4 regions of the Listeria grayi genome follow, and region 2 is predicted to be linked to each of the others. Evidence: predicted binding sites of a transcription regulator. Region 2 holds the regulator's gene; each other region holds the start of a gene.
What was found. Region 2 encodes CtsR, which represses protease genes until heat stress. Its sites were predicted from a motif close to ATGGTCAATAAAGGTCAAACA; they were not measured.

Region 1 (4,218 bases), 570 kb from region 2:
TAATCGCCATTCCCTGTTGGAACAAAGCGGAATTTTTCCCAGTCCCCGATCGTTGAGGCACGCGCCAATAGCTGGCTTTGTTCATCTAAAACCGCAGTTACGTATTTTCCGTTTGCTTCTGATTGGAAAGAAACTGTGCCGTCACTATTATTTTTCACTAACAGCGTTTCCCAAGCACCGCCGTAGTTGTCGCGGTTTGCCGCCAGTGTTTTATTACCAGCATCTTCTGCGGTAACTACTTTATTATTAGCACTCGATACAAGATAGTATTTCCCATCTTGAACGGTCGCTACGCCACCTTGAAAACCCTCTTTGATCACGTTATATAACGATTGATTCACTGCGCCTTGTTCCGTGCGCACATTCGACCATTTTTGCTTGATAACCTCTTTGGAATCATTATAAATATCGACTTTTGCTGGATTGTGATTGTAGATACCCCAATTGTTGTTGGTCCCTGTCACTTTATAAGACCAACTTGTCCAGCTCCATCTATTCGTATTGAATGTATTTAAGGCATACTTCCAACCGTCAGTAAGTCCAAAGACATTGAACTCGCCGATAAATGTTGGAACATTGTAGTTCGCTTGATTGATATCAACTACTTTGCTGTCAAAATATTTCTTTTGCGCCGCTAGATCTTTTTCTGCACTCCATGGGTAATAATGATATTCATAAACGATGTTTGTCCAGTTATAAGTTTGCGGCCTTGGTAAATCTTTTGCATCCCAGCAAGATTCCATGATAACGATGTGCTCTTTGTCCTTATTTCGGATTTTTTTATAGATCTCGTCATAAAAATCCCATTGGACTTTGTTTGTTGCCGCTGCTTTGATCCCCGGTTCGTTGATCGTATCATAGCCTGCGACCGCTGGATTACCATTGTAATGCTCAGCGATTTTTTCCCATAACCAAAGTGTTTTCGCACGATTAGCCGGATTGTCATAAAGCTGTTTCCCATCATTGATCTCACCTGAATGATCCATGCCGTTTTGCGATCCAAAGGCTCCGTGCATATCAAGAATCACGTACATGCCACGCTTGGCACTATTGTCGATAAACCAGTCCAGCCGATTCCATGCATCCGCTTTCAAATTACCGTTGTCATCTACCAGATTCATGTAAGTGAACGGCAGCCGCAAAACATTCGCCCCCATATTCTGGACATTATCAAAATCTTTGGTCGTCCAATAATTATCCTCATATACCTTGATCAATTCATCCCGACCCGCTGCGCCAAATCTGTTTTTAAAAGTATCCATCATTGTTTTCTGATCTTTTGCATTGGTCGGGTTCATCCATTCTTCTTGGACCAGCCATCCGCCGGCATTCACCCCACGAAGTTGCACTTCCTGTCCCTTTGCATTTTTGATCAACGTTCGGTCTGTTTTCAAGAAGTCTTGACCTTCCAATGCTTTTGCTTCTGTTTTGTTCCCGCCAAAACCAACAACTAAGCTAATGATCCCAAGTAAAACAGCTGTTATCAGCCATTTCCCCATAAGACCCCGTTTTTCTGATTTCCCTATCATTCATCTTCCATCCTCTCTACAAATAAGATATCGCGCTTTAAATGTCTGTTTTCACAAAGCTGATCTATCTTTTGTAAATTCTAAGAAGGAGCCATTCTCTTTTTTCTTGTCCTCCTTTCCCGCCTCATCATAACATAATTAAAAATGTAAGGCCTTACATTTTTGTTTACAATGTATGAAACAAATTTCTAATTTTGCTGCGCGGTTTGTGAAGGTAGTTATAGAGCTGTTTACTGATAAAAAGCGTGGATGATAGTAATACTATCATCCACGCTTAGGAGTTGTTATTTGAATGCCCTCGGAGGGAATCGAACCCCCATTTTAAGAACCGGAATCTTACGTGCTATCCGTTGCACCACGAGGGCACTATGTAAGTGCCGTACGAATAGTAATTATATCGGAAAATGTATGAAGTAGCAAGTTCTATTTCTGCTTGAAAAACTATTTTTCTTCCGAAGAACCTTTTATTTGACCTACTTTGACCATTCGTGTATAGTAAAGTTATCGCTTAAGAAACCTATTTTCTTAAACTAAAATTGAAATGAATGAGGAGGAATATAACAATGAATTTAATTCCAACAGTTATTGAACAAACTAGCCGTGGCGAACGCGCTTACGACATTTATTCCCGTCTATTAAAAGATCGTATCATCATGTTAGGTTCTGCTATCGATGATAATGTAGCTAATTCGATCGTTGCCCAATTACTATTTTTAGATTCTCAAGATCCGGATAAAGATATCTACTTGTACATCAACTCTCCAGGAGGAAGCATTTCTGCCGGGATGGCGATCTACGATACAATGAATCTTGTGAAAGCTGACGTACAAACGATCGGCATGGGTATGGCTGCTTCTATGGGTTCATTCTTACTTGCAGCTGGTGCAGACGGTAAACGTTTTGCATTGCCGAATTCCGAGATCATGATTCACCAACCACTTGGCGGTGCGCAAGGACAAGCGACTGAAATCGAAATCGCTGCTCGTCATATTTTGAAAATCAAAGAACGCATGAACCGCATTCTTTCTGAAAAAACTGGTCAACCGATCGAAGTGATCGCTCGTGATACAGATCGTGATAATTTCATGACTGCAGACGAAGCAAAAGAATACGGCTTGATCGACGATATTATTTCTAGTAAAAACGCTTTGAAATAAGGTATTTGATCGCTAAAAAGCACATCCCTTTTTATAGGGACGTGCTTTTTTTTATTGCTGTTCTTCCCATTCCTTGACGATCGCGATTCCACTGCTTGTTCCAAGGCGTTCCGCACCAGCTTCGATCATCAGCATTGCTGTTTGCAGATCGCGAATTCCTCCGGCAGCTTTCACTTTTACCTTATCTCCCACCGTTTCCTTCATCAATCGTACATCTGAAGCCGTTGCGCCACTTGTTCCAAATCCGGTCGAAGTCTTAATGAAATCTGGCTCTACTTTCTTTGCGATCTCAGCCATTTTTATTTTTTCGGATTCTGTTAAATAGCAATTTTCGAAGATCACTTTGGAAATCACCTGATGTTCCCGGCAGATCGCCACGATTGCTTCCATTTCCTGCTCCAGATATGCATATTTTTTCTCTTTCAATGCCCCGATATTGATTACATAATCGATTTCATCCGCGCCTTTTGCGATCGCATCTTTTGTTTCAAAAAGTTTACAATCCAGCGTTGTTTGGCCTAAAGGAAAGCCGATTGCCGCCCCGACATGAACAGGACTATTTTCTAAAAAGGCGGCGCAAACTTCCGTCGCTGCAGGATTGATCGCGACCATTTTAAATTGGTACTCGTCCGCTTCCGCGCATAGTTTTTTGAAGTCGCTTGTTTCTGCATACGGTTTCAAATTTGTATGGTCGATCATTTGCTTCAAGTCAATCAGTTTCAATTTCTCTTCCTCCTCAACTTCGAATTCTCACTATGATTATACCACTTTTGATTTAAAGCTAAAAAATAAAGGTCAATTTACTTGACCTTTTAAATTTTCAGGCGTATATTAGAGTCATAATAACGAGGAGGAATTTTTCATGTATACAGTAGGTCAATATTTGGTCGACCGTTTAGAAGAAATTGGCATTGACAAAGTATTTGGTGTGCCCGGCGACTATAATTTAACTTTCTTAGACTATATCCAAAACCACGAAGGGCTTAGCTGGCAAGGGAATACCAACGAATTAAATGCCGCTTATGCTGCAGATGGTTATGCCCGCGAACGTGGTGTGAGTGCTTTGGTTACCACATTTGGTGTTGGTGAATTAAGTGCGATCAATGGCACAGCGGGAAGCTTTGCCGAACAAGTTCCTGTCATCCATATCGTCGGATCTCCAACTATGAATGTGCAATCCAATAAAAAATTAGTACATCACTCGCTAGGAATGGGAAACTTCCATAATTTTTCCGAAATGGCAAAGGAAGTCACTGCTGCAACAACGATGCTGACAGAGGAAAACGCCGCGTCAGAGATCGACCGTGTGCTTGAAACGGCATTGCTTGAAAAGCGTCCTGTTTATATCAATCTGCCAATCGACATCGCTCATAAGGCGATTGTAAAACCTGCTAAAGCCTTGCAAACAGAAAAATCAAGCGGCGAACGTGAAGCTCAATTAGCAGAAATCATTCTATCTCATTTGGAAAAAGCGGCGCAACCAATCGTTATTGCCGGTCACGAGATCGCTCGTTTCCAAATTCGCGAACGTT
Region 2 (4,218 bases):
ATCACTGGATCCAAGTTTTCTTCTCTTGCGATCACAGTCAGGTCTCGTGCCAAGCTGTCTAATGTTGGGGTTGCTTGTGTATTGGTTTGACGGCCTGCACTTGCAGCATCACTACTGCCTAACAGTTGCAAGACTTGTTGTCTTGCTTTATTTAGACTAACGCCTAAATTACTTAATACCCGAGCTGCTACTCCTTCACCCTCACGGATCAGCCCCAATAAGATATGCTCCGTACCAACATACGTATGACCTAATTTTCTAGCTTCATCCATAGAAAGTTCGATTACTTTCTTAGCCCGAGGTGTATATTGGATTGTCGTCACGGTTTTATCGCCCTCACCGATCAATGCCTCTACTTCTTGTTGTACTTTTTCAGAACTTACTTCTAACTCATATAAAGCCTTGGCAGCTATTCCTTCGCCTTCTCTTACTAATCCTAGTAAAATATGTTCTGTACCAAGATTGCTGTGTTTTAACCGGATAGCTTCTTCTTGGGAAAGTGCAAGAACCTTTTGCGCTCGTTGTGTAAATCTTCCAAACATCATAATGAATTCCTCCTTAATGTTACGTTCAATTATGATTCATTTTTTTCTAATAAATCTCTTATGACTCTTGCACGAATTACCTTCTCTTCAAAATCATTCAAATCATGTCCAGCTGCTTGTCGCAAAAATGCTGGTTGCGAGAATATTACCAGTTCGTTCACTTTTTCGCGAGTAATATGCTCAAGATACCCTAATTCTACGCCTAGTCTTAAATCAGAGATCGCATCTGAACTTTCAGCTTCTGTGATCATCCGGCAATTTTCAAGCAATCCATACGCTCTAAAAATACGATCTTCTAACGCGATATGGTATTTTTGCTTGAGCATTGTTCGTGCCACTCGTTCCTGCATAATGACTTGCATAACGATCTCCGTTAAATCTTCAATAATTTCCAATTCCGTTTTTCCTAGAGTGACTTGATTGGAAATCTGAAAAATATTACTGGATGGCAGACTGCCTTCTCCATACATTCCTCTTACCACAAAGCCAAGGTGCCTAATCGCTTCGATCATTTTTTTCATCTGTTTTGTTGTCACAAGCCCTGGAAGATGTACCATAGCAGAAGCTCTTAGGCCAGTTCCCACATTTGTAACACAGCTTGTCAGATAACCAAACTGTTCATCATACGCAAAATCCAATTTTGCTTCCATCACATTTTCGATTTGAAGTGCTTTTTCTAAAGCCTCTTCTAAATTCAATCCTGAGACCATGCTCTGAATCCGGATATGGTCTTCTTCATTGATCATGATACTAAGGTTCTGTTTTTCATTGATAGCAACCGCACCATGCTCGCTTTTATTCATCAAGTAAGGACTGATAAAGTGCTTCTCTACAAGTAATGCTTTTTCCAGCATTTGCATATCATTCATCTTCAACAGTTGAAAACTATCATCAAGGCTACCAAATACGGAATCAATAGTTTGCTCTTTTTGCAAATAAACTGGAAACACTTTATTCGGAAGGTTTCTCGCAATTCTCACACGAGAACTTAAGACTACATCACTTTCTTCGCCTCGAGCTTCTAACCAAGTATTTAAACGGGGTTCAAAGAAGTTTGTCATCCAGCATCCCCTCCCTTGAGCACTTTAATTTGATCTCTTAACAAGGCAGCCTCTTCAAAAGCTTCTGATTCGATCGCTTCTTGCAGCTTTCTTTTCAATGCCTCGATCTGCTCTATAGTATCAGCTTGTTTTGTAGTTGCAATCGGCCTTTTCCCAACGTGCTGCCGATAACTATTTTGTACTTGGCTTATATAGGGCACCAAGTTTTCCCGAAAGGCTTCATAACATTGTTCACAACCGAGTCTATTATTAGCAACAAATTCGGAAAAAGCTAACCCGCAGGATGGACAACTTTTCTCTTCACTGTGAGTATGTTGTTTATTTTGTAATAAAGACAACATTTGCAATGTGAAATCAGTATAAGTATCCACAATTTCAGAAAATTTTTCAGATGATTGCTGTTGATTTTTTGCGGCACACGATTCGCAAAGATACAATGTTTTGCTTTGTCCTTCATTATTTATTTGTTTAATAACCACAACTGCTTCATTTTTACCACAATCTTCACACAGCATTAGCTCACCTCGTTAATCATATTTAAGCGCAACCAACATTGATTCTAAAATGCGACTCCGTAAAATATCTCTATCCGGTAATGGCAAAATCAGAACATCTCTATCTAAAGCAGATAAAATGATTCTTGCTTCTTTCTTATTGATAACACGTTCTTCTAACAGACGGAAAATAACATCTTCCGCAAAAGATTGAGAAACTTTTTTGTCATGCAACATTGCAATAATAGCTTCCAAAAGTTGTAATTTATCATTCATTTTCACTTTTATGATTCGGATATAACCGCCACCACCGCGCTTACTCTCTACAATATATCCACGCTCCATCGTAAAGCGTGTATTAATAACATAGTTTATTTGCGAAGGAACACATTCAAACTTATCAGCAACTTCACTACGTTTTATCTCGATTGCTTCGTTGTTTTCTAAGACTTGTTTCAAATATGCTTCGATAATATCTGATATATTTTTCAACGAATAGACTCCTTTCTTAACTTTGACTAACTTTGACTTTAATTATACTAAATTTAGAAGAAACGCACAATAAAAAGCTCTTTAAAACAAAATAAAAAGCCTAGAAATATCTAGACTTTTCAAGGTGCCCGGCAGCGACCTACTCTCACAGGGGGAAACCCCCTACTACCATTGGCGCAGAGAAGCTTAACTACCGTGTTCGGGATGGGAACGGGTGTGACCTTCTCGCCATAACTACCAGACAATATAAGAGAAAAACATTCTCTCAAAACTAGAGAAGAAAGGTTGTAAAGTTTTTACCGATAATCATTTTTATTGGTTAAGTCCTCGATCGATTAGTATTTGTCCGCTCCATATGTTGCCATACTTCCACTCCAAACCTATCTACCTGATCATCTTTCAGGGATCTTACTTTCCGAAGAAATGGGAAATCTCATCTTGAGGGGGGCTTCACGCTTAGATGCTTTCAGCGTTTATCCCTGCCGCACATAGCTACCCAGCGATGCTCCTGGCGGAACAACTGGTACACCAGCGGTGCGTCCATCCCGGTCCTCTCGTACTAAGGACAGCTCCTCTCAAATTTCCTGCGCCCGCGACGGATAGGGACCGAACTGTCTCACGACGTTCTGAACCCAGCTCGCGTGCCGCTTTAATGGGCGAACAGCCCAACCCTTGGGACCGACTACAGCCCCAGGATGCGACGAGCCGACATCGAGGTGCCAAACCTCCCCGTCGATGTGGACTCTTGGGGGAGATAAGCCTGTTATCCCCGGGGTAGCTTTTATCCGTTGAGCGATGGCCCTTCCATGCGGAACCACCGGATCACTAAGCCCGACTTTCGTCCCTGCTCGACTTGTCAGTCTCGCAGTCAAGCTCCCTTGTGCCTTTACACTCTGCGAATGATTTCCATCCATTCTGAGGGAACCTTTGGGCGCCTCCGTTACTCTTTAGGAGGCGACCGCCCCAGTCAAACTGCCCACCTGACACTGTCTCCCCACGCGCTAAGCGTGGCGGGTTAGAATGGTCATACAGCCAGGGTAGTATCCCACCATTGCCTCCTTGCACGCTGGCGCGCGCAGCTCTTAGGCTCCTACCTATCCTGTACAAGCGGTACAAACATTCCATATCAGGTTGCAGTAAAGCTCCACGGGGTCTTTCCGTCCTGTCGCGGGTAACCTGCATCTTCACAGGTACTATAATTTCACCGAGTCTCTCGTTGAGACAGTGCCCAGATCGTTGCGCCTTTCGTGCGGGTCGGAACTTACCCGACAAGGAATTTCGCTACCTTAGGACCGTTATAGTTACGGCCGCCGTTTACTGGGGCTTCAATTCGCACCTTCGCTTGCGCTAAGCGCTCCTCTTAACCTTCCAGCACCGGGCAGGCGTCAGCCCCTATACGTCACCTTACGGTTTTGCAGAGACCTGTGTTTTTGCTAAACAGTCGCCTGGGCCTATTCACTGCGGCTCTCTCGGGCTTTCACCCTAATAGAGCACCCCTTCTCCCGAAGTTACGGGGTCATTTTGCCGAGTTCCTTAACGAGAGTTCTCTCGCTCACCTTAGGATTCTCTCCTCATCTACCTGTGTCGGTTTGCGGTACGGGCAGTACAGTTCTAACTAGAGGCTTT
Region 3 (4,218 bases), 1.1 Mb from region 2:
ATCAATGATCAAAATATCCGGATCCGTATGCACCGAGATCGCGAATCCTAATCTAGATTTCATCCCACTGGAATAATTTTTGATCGGTTGCGTGATAAAGTCGCCGATATCTGCAAATTCAATGATACTAGGGAGTAGTTTGTCGATCTCTTTGTTGCGCATCCCACTCATCAAAAGCTTCAACCGAATGTTGTCAAGTCCTGATAAATTACCTTTTAACCCTGCGGCGATCGCGATCAGCGAAGTCTCGCCATTCACTTCCACCTTCCCTGTCGTAGGGATAATAACACCTGAAATAATGTTGGATAGTGTTGATTTACCTGAACCATTTGTTCCAACTAAACCAACTGTCTCTCCATCGCCGATTCTCAAATTGACATCCCGCAGTGCCCAGAATTTCGAGCGATCCTTTGGGAAAAACATCGCTTTTATCTTGTCGCTTTTGGTCTTCACTAGTTCATACTGCTTGGATACGTGAGAAATTACCACTTTTTCCGTCATTTTTCTGTTTCCACCTTTAATTTAGATAGGTAAATTATTATTTTGCATTCTACAGTCTATCATAAATCCCATCTGAATGCTATATAAATGAGAGAACTCTCATGATATTCGCAGCTCAGTCATGTTACAATAAAATAGTTATAAAGTTTGCTAAAAAACTTTTTTTCGATTAAAGTATTAAATGATTATAAGTTCTATGATTAAAGAGGTGTAAGATTTTTGAAAAGCAACAAGATAGACTATAAACTCATCGCTGGGTTTATACTTTGTGCGCTCCTAATTGCGCTTACTTACCATTATCGTGGTGCATTTTGGTATTTATATGGAGCTTGTACGTTATTTTTAATGAGCTTCGTTATTTTTAATGAGGATCTAGAAAAGAAATCATCTTTTACAAAAAACCTATTTCTAGGTATTGTATCCGGTATTGCTCTCTATGTCGTCTTTTATATTGGCGCCATCCTCTTCAAGGTCCTTCCAGGTGGATTGGATCTATCCGTTAAAAGCGCATTCGCCAAATATTCGACCGACTCCCTATTAATATGGCTATTACTCATTTTCATCATCGTTCCGGGAGAAGAAATATTTTGGCGCGGTTTTGTTTTAGAGCGGTTAAATCATTATTTCCACCCGATCATCGCCGCGATTATCAGCGCCGCGATCCTGGCATTATTTATGTGTGTCAGCAAAAGTATCGCTGTTGTCGTCAGTATTTTCGTTGCTTCCTTAGTATGGAATCTACTATATCAATTTAGGAAAAGCGTTATCCTTACCTACTTATCGCACTTAACCTTCATCTTCCTGTTATTAGTAGCTTTACCGCTATACTAACAGCCGAACTGTCAGTGATACAATTTTTGTATTACATAAAAAGAAAGACATTTTTCGATAACAGAAAAATGTCTTTTTTGTGTCTTTTCGCAAATCGTTCTATAAAAATCAAAAAGAGTATTCATATCTCTCCCCTCATGTTATACTTGAAGCAGCCAATAAAAAGGAATTCCGGCTTTTTTATTTGTCAAAAATACCAATTCCAGCTCTATAACGTTTATGGAGAATGTAACAAGGCGTAGTCAAATACTATACGAGAGCTAGGAGATATTAACTTGAATTTCACTGAATTTATGGAGTATATGGACAACCACTTACAATCGCGAGAAACGTTTGTAGTCAATGCGACAGAATACCAAAATGTAAAAAACCGACGAAGAGCCCCTGCAAAACGTTGGAAAGAAGAAAAAATCCAGCGCGCCGTGAACAACATGTGGACAGACCTTCTCAAAACGATTTATAGCCGCATTAAGCCGCTCGTAAAAGCTAGTTCCTCTGAGCCAAAAAAGGAATGGATCAATTATATAGAAGCAAATGAGATACTCGATAGTTTAGATGAATCGATTTATGAGATTGAGTTTGAGTAACTTAAAAAGGACATTTTCTATTTCCGTGGAAATGTTCTTTTTTTTTGAGCAAAACACTTGAAAGTCAAAATAGGTCAGTGTATACTATAGCCATAAGGTCAAAGTTAGTCAAAGTCAACAAGCGCTTTGATCAATTCCACTATTTATAGAGGAGGGAACTTTATGCTATGCGAAAATTGTAAACAAAATCAAGCAACGATACAGTTATATATGAACATCAATGGTCAAAAACAAGAAATACCGTTATGCCAAGACTGCTATCAAACAGTTAAAAATCAAACTAATCCATTTTCAGGCAACTCTCCTTTTGACGATATTTTCCGTCAATTGGGCGGCCTCAATAATGCTAATCAAAGGAACGACTTCCAATCTGGAGGCAGACCACAATCCACGGTTCAAACCCAAACAGCTGGGAATGGCGGCGGCCTTTTAGGTCAATATGGAACAAATCTTACAGCGATGGCACGTGAAAACAAACTAGATCCGGTGATTGGCCGCGATAAGGAAATCAAACGTGTGATCGAGATTCTTAACCGCCGTACAAAAAACAATCCTGTTTTGATCGGTGAACCAGGTGTAGGTAAAACGGCTGTTGTCGAAGGTCTAGCAATTGCGATTGCAGATAAAAAAGTCCCGACGAAATTATTAGACAAAGAAATCATCTTGCTCGATGTGGCTTCCTTAGTATCTGGTACTGGGATCCGCGGACAGTTTGAAGAAAAAATGAAACAATTGATCCAAGAACTGCAAGATCAGACCAATACGATCCTCTTCATTGACGAAGTCCACACGATCGTAGGTGCTGGCTCCGCAGAAGGTTCGATGGATGCTGGTAACATTCTAAAACCAGCATTAGCACGCGGTGACATACAAATGGTCGGTGCGACAACCTTGAAAGAATACCGTCAAATCGAGAAAGATGCTGCTTTGGAACGGCGCTTCCAGCCTGTAACGGTCGACGAACCAAGTGCCGCTGACACGATCACGATCTTGAACGGCTTAAAAGAACGTTATGAGGATTATCATGAAGTCGCTTATTCGAAAGAAAGCCTCGATGCCGCTGTCAACTTGAGCGTACGCTATATCCAAGACCGTCAACTGCCAGATAAAGCAATTGACCTAATGGACGAGGTTGGTGCCCGCTATAATCTGTCTGTCGAACGTTTAGACGAAAAAACAGTCAGCGAACGCGTCGAACGCTTGGAAAAAGAAAAGACACAAGCATTGCAAAACGAAGACTATGAAAAAGCAGCTAATATCCGTGATGAGATCACACGTCTCTCCGAAAATAAAACAGCCGCTGGTATTTCTGAACGTCCGGTCATCCAAGTCGCTGATATCCAAGCTATTATTGAAGAAAAAACTGGTATTCCAGTTGGTCAACTACAAGCCGAAGAACAATCTAAAATGAAACATTTAGAAGCACATTTGAATGAAAAAGTTATTGGCCAAAAACAAGCTGTTGGCAAAGTAGCAAAAGCGATCCGCCGCAGCCGGGTCGGCTTGAAACAAAAAAACCGGCCGATAGGTTCCTTCCTATTCGTTGGACCTACTGGTGTAGGTAAAACCGAGTTAGGACGTACGCTTGCAAAAGAATTGTTTGGTACAGAAGAAGCGATGATCAGACTAGATATGAGTGAATATATGGAAAAACACAGCGTTGCTAAGCTGATTGGTTCACCTCCAGGCTATGTTGGTCACGATGAAGCTGGTCAATTGACCGAGAAGATCCGCCGTCATCCTTATAGCATTCTGCTACTGGATGAAATCGAGAAAGCACATCCAGATGTCCAACACATGTTCTTGCAAATCTTGGAAGACGGTCGCCTAACCGATTCTCAAGGTAGGACCGTAAGTTTCAAAGATACCGTTATTATTATGACAAGCAACGCAGGAACAGTCGATAAAGAGGCTTCTGTCGGCTTTACGATGTTGAAAGAAAAACAATCCGAAAAAGACAGTGATTCACTGGATAAGCTCGGCTACTTCTTTAAACCAGAATTCTTGAACCGTCTCGACAGTGTCGTTGAATTCAACCAGCTTGAAAAAGATAATCTCCTTGAAATCGTCAACTTGATGCTGGCAGACTTAAATACCATGTTAGCAGACGAAGAAGTAACGATCGATGTGACAGACGCAGCAAAAGAAAAACTGATCGATCTTGGTTACGACAGTAAGTTCGGTGCTCGACCACTTCGTAGAACGATCCAAGAACAATTGGAAGACAACATTGCTGATATTTTGATCGATGAACCCGAAGCAAAAGCTTTACAAGCAGATGTCGATGAAACTGGTAAAA
Region 4 (4,218 bases), 810 kb from region 2:
TATATGCCTGAGTTAGCAGTGAAGCGAGTAGATCAGCATTTTTGCGAATGTGAAGAAGCGAGCAGGATCAAAGTGAATACTGAAGTAATAGTGCGCACGGCGATTCCGGAAGATATACCAGCGATCATTGAGATGCGGGCTAATATAAAAGAGTTACAGCCACGTAGAGAAGACAAAGAACTGATGGTCACGCAATTAGCTGAAAAGACCAAGCGGATCTATTATATCGAACAAAACGGTGAGATCGTTGCTGTAGCTGAGTCAAGCGCTGAAAATCCATATTCTGCGATGATAATCGGTGTAGCGACAAAAGCAGAATACCGCAAACAAGGTTTAGCCAAGACGATCATGAAGAAACTAAGCTGCGATCTGCTGGCAGAAGGTAAAAAACCATGCTTATTCTATAGCAATCCTGTTGCTGGAGCTATTTACGAAGAACTTGGTTTTGTGAAGATCGGCAACTATGCGATCTATAAATAGGCTTTTTGATTTATCCAGCAAAGATTGATATGATAGAGGTATCATAGGGAAAAGGAATGATACTTTGAAACCGAATGCAATATGTTTTTTTGATATGGATGGCACATTATTGAATAGTGAGGCAGAATTATTACCGAGCTCGATGGAAGCTTTAGAAAAGCTTCGTGAGAATAACATCGTACCGATCATCGCAACAGGAAGAACCCTTATTGAGATCGATAAAAATATGGCAAAAACCAAAATTGATTCAGCAGTCGCGATGAACGGTCAACTGGCTTTTTATAAAGGCGAGGTCGTCTACCAAGATAAATTAGAACCAGAATTAATAGCGCGCTTAACAGCCGAAGCAAAATCGCAAAATGTAGAAGTTTGCTTCTATAATGGCGAGCGCATTGGCGCAACAGCTCAGAATGAAACAGTCAAAAAACATTTTGATTATTTGGGCGAACCCATGCCCGGTGTCTATCCAGATATGTTTGCCAAGGAAACGATCAACATGGCATTATTGCTTCTGGAAACAGGGGATGAATATTTCCCATCTAGATTCCCAGAACTGCAATTTGTTCGCAATACACCATTTAGTAATGATGTACTTCGAAAAGGTGGTTCGAAAGCACGCGGGATCGAAAAATTGATCGAAGTCATGGGATATGAAGGAATTCCCACGTATGCATTCGGCGACGGCAAAAACGACATGGAAATGTTCCAAGCCGTAGATTATGCGGTAGCTATGGAAAATGCTATGCCAGGACTCAAAGAACATGCTTCTTATATAACAGATACAAACAATAATGATGGTATTGCGAAAGCACTTGCGCATTATAAATTGATATAAATGAATGAAAAGAGGGATCGATGATGGAAGAAATGAATCGTACAGTCAGACAAGCAACTGCAAATCAAGCAGCACCAAAAGAAGTCGTCATGCAACGAACATTGAATTGGTTTGTGATATCGCTATTGATCGCATCGATCGGAGCAGGCATTGGCAATCAGCTTAGTCCGGAACTCTATTTTCCTTTGTTGTTGACGGAGATCATCTTATTGGTGGCGGCTTTTATTGTCAGAGCGAATAAAAGTGTTCCCAAAGTTTTAGGCTATCCGATCTTGATTGCATTTGCTTTCGTCAGCGGCTTGACGATCGGGCCTGTGCTTACTCACTATTTTGCGATCGGAGCGGGAAATGCTGTGCTAATGGCATTTGCCACCACGACGGTAAGTTTTATCGCCTTTGCAGTTATTGGCGCAAAAGTAAAGAAAGACTTGCAGGCAATGGGTAAAATTCTACTGATCGCATTGATCGTCTTAGTTGTTGTAACCCTTTTTGGGATGTTTATCCCACTTACTTCGGGAACGTCCACTATTATTTCCGGAGCAGGAGCATTATTATTCAGCCTGTATATCGTGTATGACTTCAATCAAATGATGAAGCGGACGATCACCTTAGATGATGTTCCGATCTTAGCGTTAAATCTTTACTTGGATTTCGTTAACTTATTTTTATATTTACTACGTCTGTTTGCTGGACGTGATTAAAAACTTGCTGCTTCGGGCGGCGAGTTTTTTTGTGTTTTGATTAGACAAATTTTAGCGGGAGGCGTATAATAAAATAAAGGTCAAAATAGGTCAAAGAAGAGGTGAAGACATTGAATCCAAATCAATATACAGAACAAGTACAACAACTTATCGCCGATGCACAAGCGCTGGCAGTGGAATGGCAGCACCAAGAGATCGACAGCTATCATTTGTTTCATGAATTACTCGCTAATAGTGAATTTGCAGCTCGCGTGTACGAAGTCGCAGAAATCGACAAACAATTGTTGATGGAAACAGTGGATAACGGTTTAGCTGGTTTGCCAGTCATTACGGGAAGCAATGTTCAATACGGACAAGCTATGAGCCAAAGCCTTTATCAGCTTTTGACAGACGCTGGAAAAGTGGAAAAAGAACTGGAAGACAGCTATCTGTCGACCGAGCATTTGTTACTCGCTATCATGGAGCAGAAAAATCATCCGATAACGGAAGCGATCCAAAAACAAAAATGCAGCAAAAAACAATTAAAAGAAGCAATTATGCAAATAAGAGGAGGGAAACGCGTGACCAGTCCAAACGCAGAAGAAACATACGAAGCATTATTAAAATATGGACGCGATCTAATCGCAGAAGTCCGCAGCGGAAAGTTAGATCCAGTCATTGGCCGTGATGCCGAGATCCGCAATGTGATTCGGATATTATCTCGTAAAACAAAAAACAATCCGGTCCTCATCGGAGAACCAGGCGTTGGTAAAACGGCGATCATCGAGGGATTAGCGCAACGGATCGTACGAAAAGACGTGCCGGAAGGATTAAAAGATAAAACCATCATTTCGTTAGACCTTGGTTCGCTGATCGCTGGGGCAAAATATCGCGGTGAGTTTGAAGAACGGTTAAAAGCGGTTTTGCAAGAGGTAAAACAAAGCGAAGGCCAAGTATTGCTGTTCATCGATGAGATCCACATGATCGTCGGCGCAGGAAAAACAGAGGGTGCAATGGACGCCGGCAACATGTTGAAACCAATGCTTGCAAGAGGTGAGCTACATTGTATCGGCGCGACGACATTAGATGAATATCGGCAGTACATCGAAAAAGACGCAGCATTAGAAAGACGGTTCCAAAAAGTTACGGTCAATGAACCGACTTTAGAAGATACAGTCTCGATCCTGCGTGGTTTGAAAGAACGCTTCGAGATCCATCACGGTGTTAATATCCACGATAACGCCTTAGTAGCTGCGGCTCGCTTATCCGACCGTTATATTACGGATCGCTTTTTACCAGATAAAGCAATCGATCTGATCGATGAGGCCTGCGCAACGATCCGAGTAGAGATCGACTCGATGCCAAATGAACTCGACGAAGTAACGCGGCGTGTCATGCAGCTTGAAATCGAAGAAGCAGCTTTAAAAGAAGAAAGCGATCCTGCAAGTAGGAGAAGATTAGAACAACTGCAAAAAGAACTGGCTGATTACAAAGAAGCGGCTAACCAAATGCAGTCCAAATGGGAAATCGAAAAAAATGAAATCAGCCAGATCCGCGAAAAACGGGAACAAATCGATATTTTGCGTCATCAATTAGAAGAAGCTGAAAATAACTATGATTTGACAAAAGCAGCCGAACTAAGGCATGGCAAGATTCCAGAAGCAGAAAAAGAACTAGCTGCTTTGGAAGCTGAAAACCGCGAAAAGAGCAAAACTGGCGATCGGCTCTTACAAGAAGAAGTGACTGAAAATGAAATTGCAGACATTATTGGCCGCTGGACGGGAATACCGGTTTCTAAATTGGTAGAAGGCGAACGCGAAAAACTGCTGAAACTTGGCGATCTGCTACATCAGCAAGTCATCGGCCAGGATCAAGCTGTTGAATTAGTCAGTAACGCCGTGCTTCGTGCCCGCGCCGGCATCAAAGATCCGAAACGTCCGATCGGTTCTTTCATTTTCCTCGGACCGACCGGCGTAGGGAAAACCGAACTTGCCAAAGCACTTGCTTTCAATATGTTTGATTCTGAAGAACATATGATCCGGATCGATATGTCCGAATATATGGAAAAACATTCTGTTTCCCGCTTAGTCGGAGCACCTCCAGGCTATGTCGGTTATGAAGAAGGCGGTCAGCTCACGGAAGCTGTTCGACGCAATCCATATTCAATCGTTTTGCTGGACGAGATCGAAAAAGCGCATCCAGACGTTTTCAATATACTGTTGC

Region 1: the regulator CtsR is predicted to act here: its motif matches at 1,995-2,015, upstream of clpP (ATP-dependent Clp endopeptidase proteolytic subunit ClpP).
Region 3: the regulator CtsR is predicted to act here: its motif matches at 2,014-2,034, upstream of EL241_RS09115 (ATP-dependent Clp protease ATP-binding subunit).
Region 4: the regulator CtsR is predicted to act here: its motif matches at 2,093-2,113, upstream of clpB (ATP-dependent chaperone ClpB).

The regions. Positions count from the first base shown of each region.
Region 1 is NZ_LR134483.1:2,405,048-2,409,265, forward strand. It holds gene EL241_RS11815 (cellulase family glycosylhydrolase) at 1-1,529, opposite strand, end outside; tRNA gene EL241_RS11820 (tRNA-Arg) at 1,823-1,894, opposite strand; gene clpP (ATP-dependent Clp endopeptidase proteolytic subunit ClpP) at 2,093-2,686, shown strand; gene deoC (deoxyribose-phosphate aldolase) at 2,738-3,409, opposite strand; gene EL241_RS11835 (alpha-keto acid decarboxylase family protein) at 3,549-4,218, shown strand, end outside.
Region 2 is NZ_LR134483.1:225,006-229,223, reverse strand. It holds gene EL241_RS01175 (ATP-dependent Clp protease ATP-binding subunit) at 1-545, opposite strand, end outside; gene EL241_RS01170 (protein arginine kinase) at 575-1,606, opposite strand; gene EL241_RS01165 (UvrB/UvrC motif-containing protein) at 1,603-2,121, opposite strand; gene EL241_RS01160 (CtsR family transcriptional regulator) at 2,134-2,592, opposite strand; rRNA gene rrf (5S ribosomal RNA) at 2,719-2,834, opposite strand; rRNA gene EL241_RS01150 (23S ribosomal RNA) at 2,908-4,218, opposite strand, start outside.
Region 3 is NZ_LR134483.1:1,879,449-1,883,666, forward strand. It holds partial or broken gene tagH (teichoic acids export ABC transporter ATP-binding subunit TagH) at 1-501, opposite strand, end outside; gene EL241_RS09105 (CPBP family glutamic-type intramembrane protease) at 721-1,332, shown strand; gene EL241_RS09110 (hypothetical protein) at 1,608-1,919, shown strand; gene EL241_RS09115 (ATP-dependent Clp protease ATP-binding subunit) at 2,082-4,218, shown strand, end outside.
Region 4 is NZ_LR134483.1:2,161,542-2,165,759, reverse strand. It holds gene EL241_RS10615 (GNAT family N-acetyltransferase) at 1-480, shown strand, start outside; gene EL241_RS10610 (Cof-type HAD-IIB family hydrolase) at 545-1,315, shown strand; gene EL241_RS10605 (Bax inhibitor-1/YccA family protein) at 1,339-2,016, shown strand; gene clpB (ATP-dependent chaperone ClpB) at 2,127-4,218, shown strand, end outside.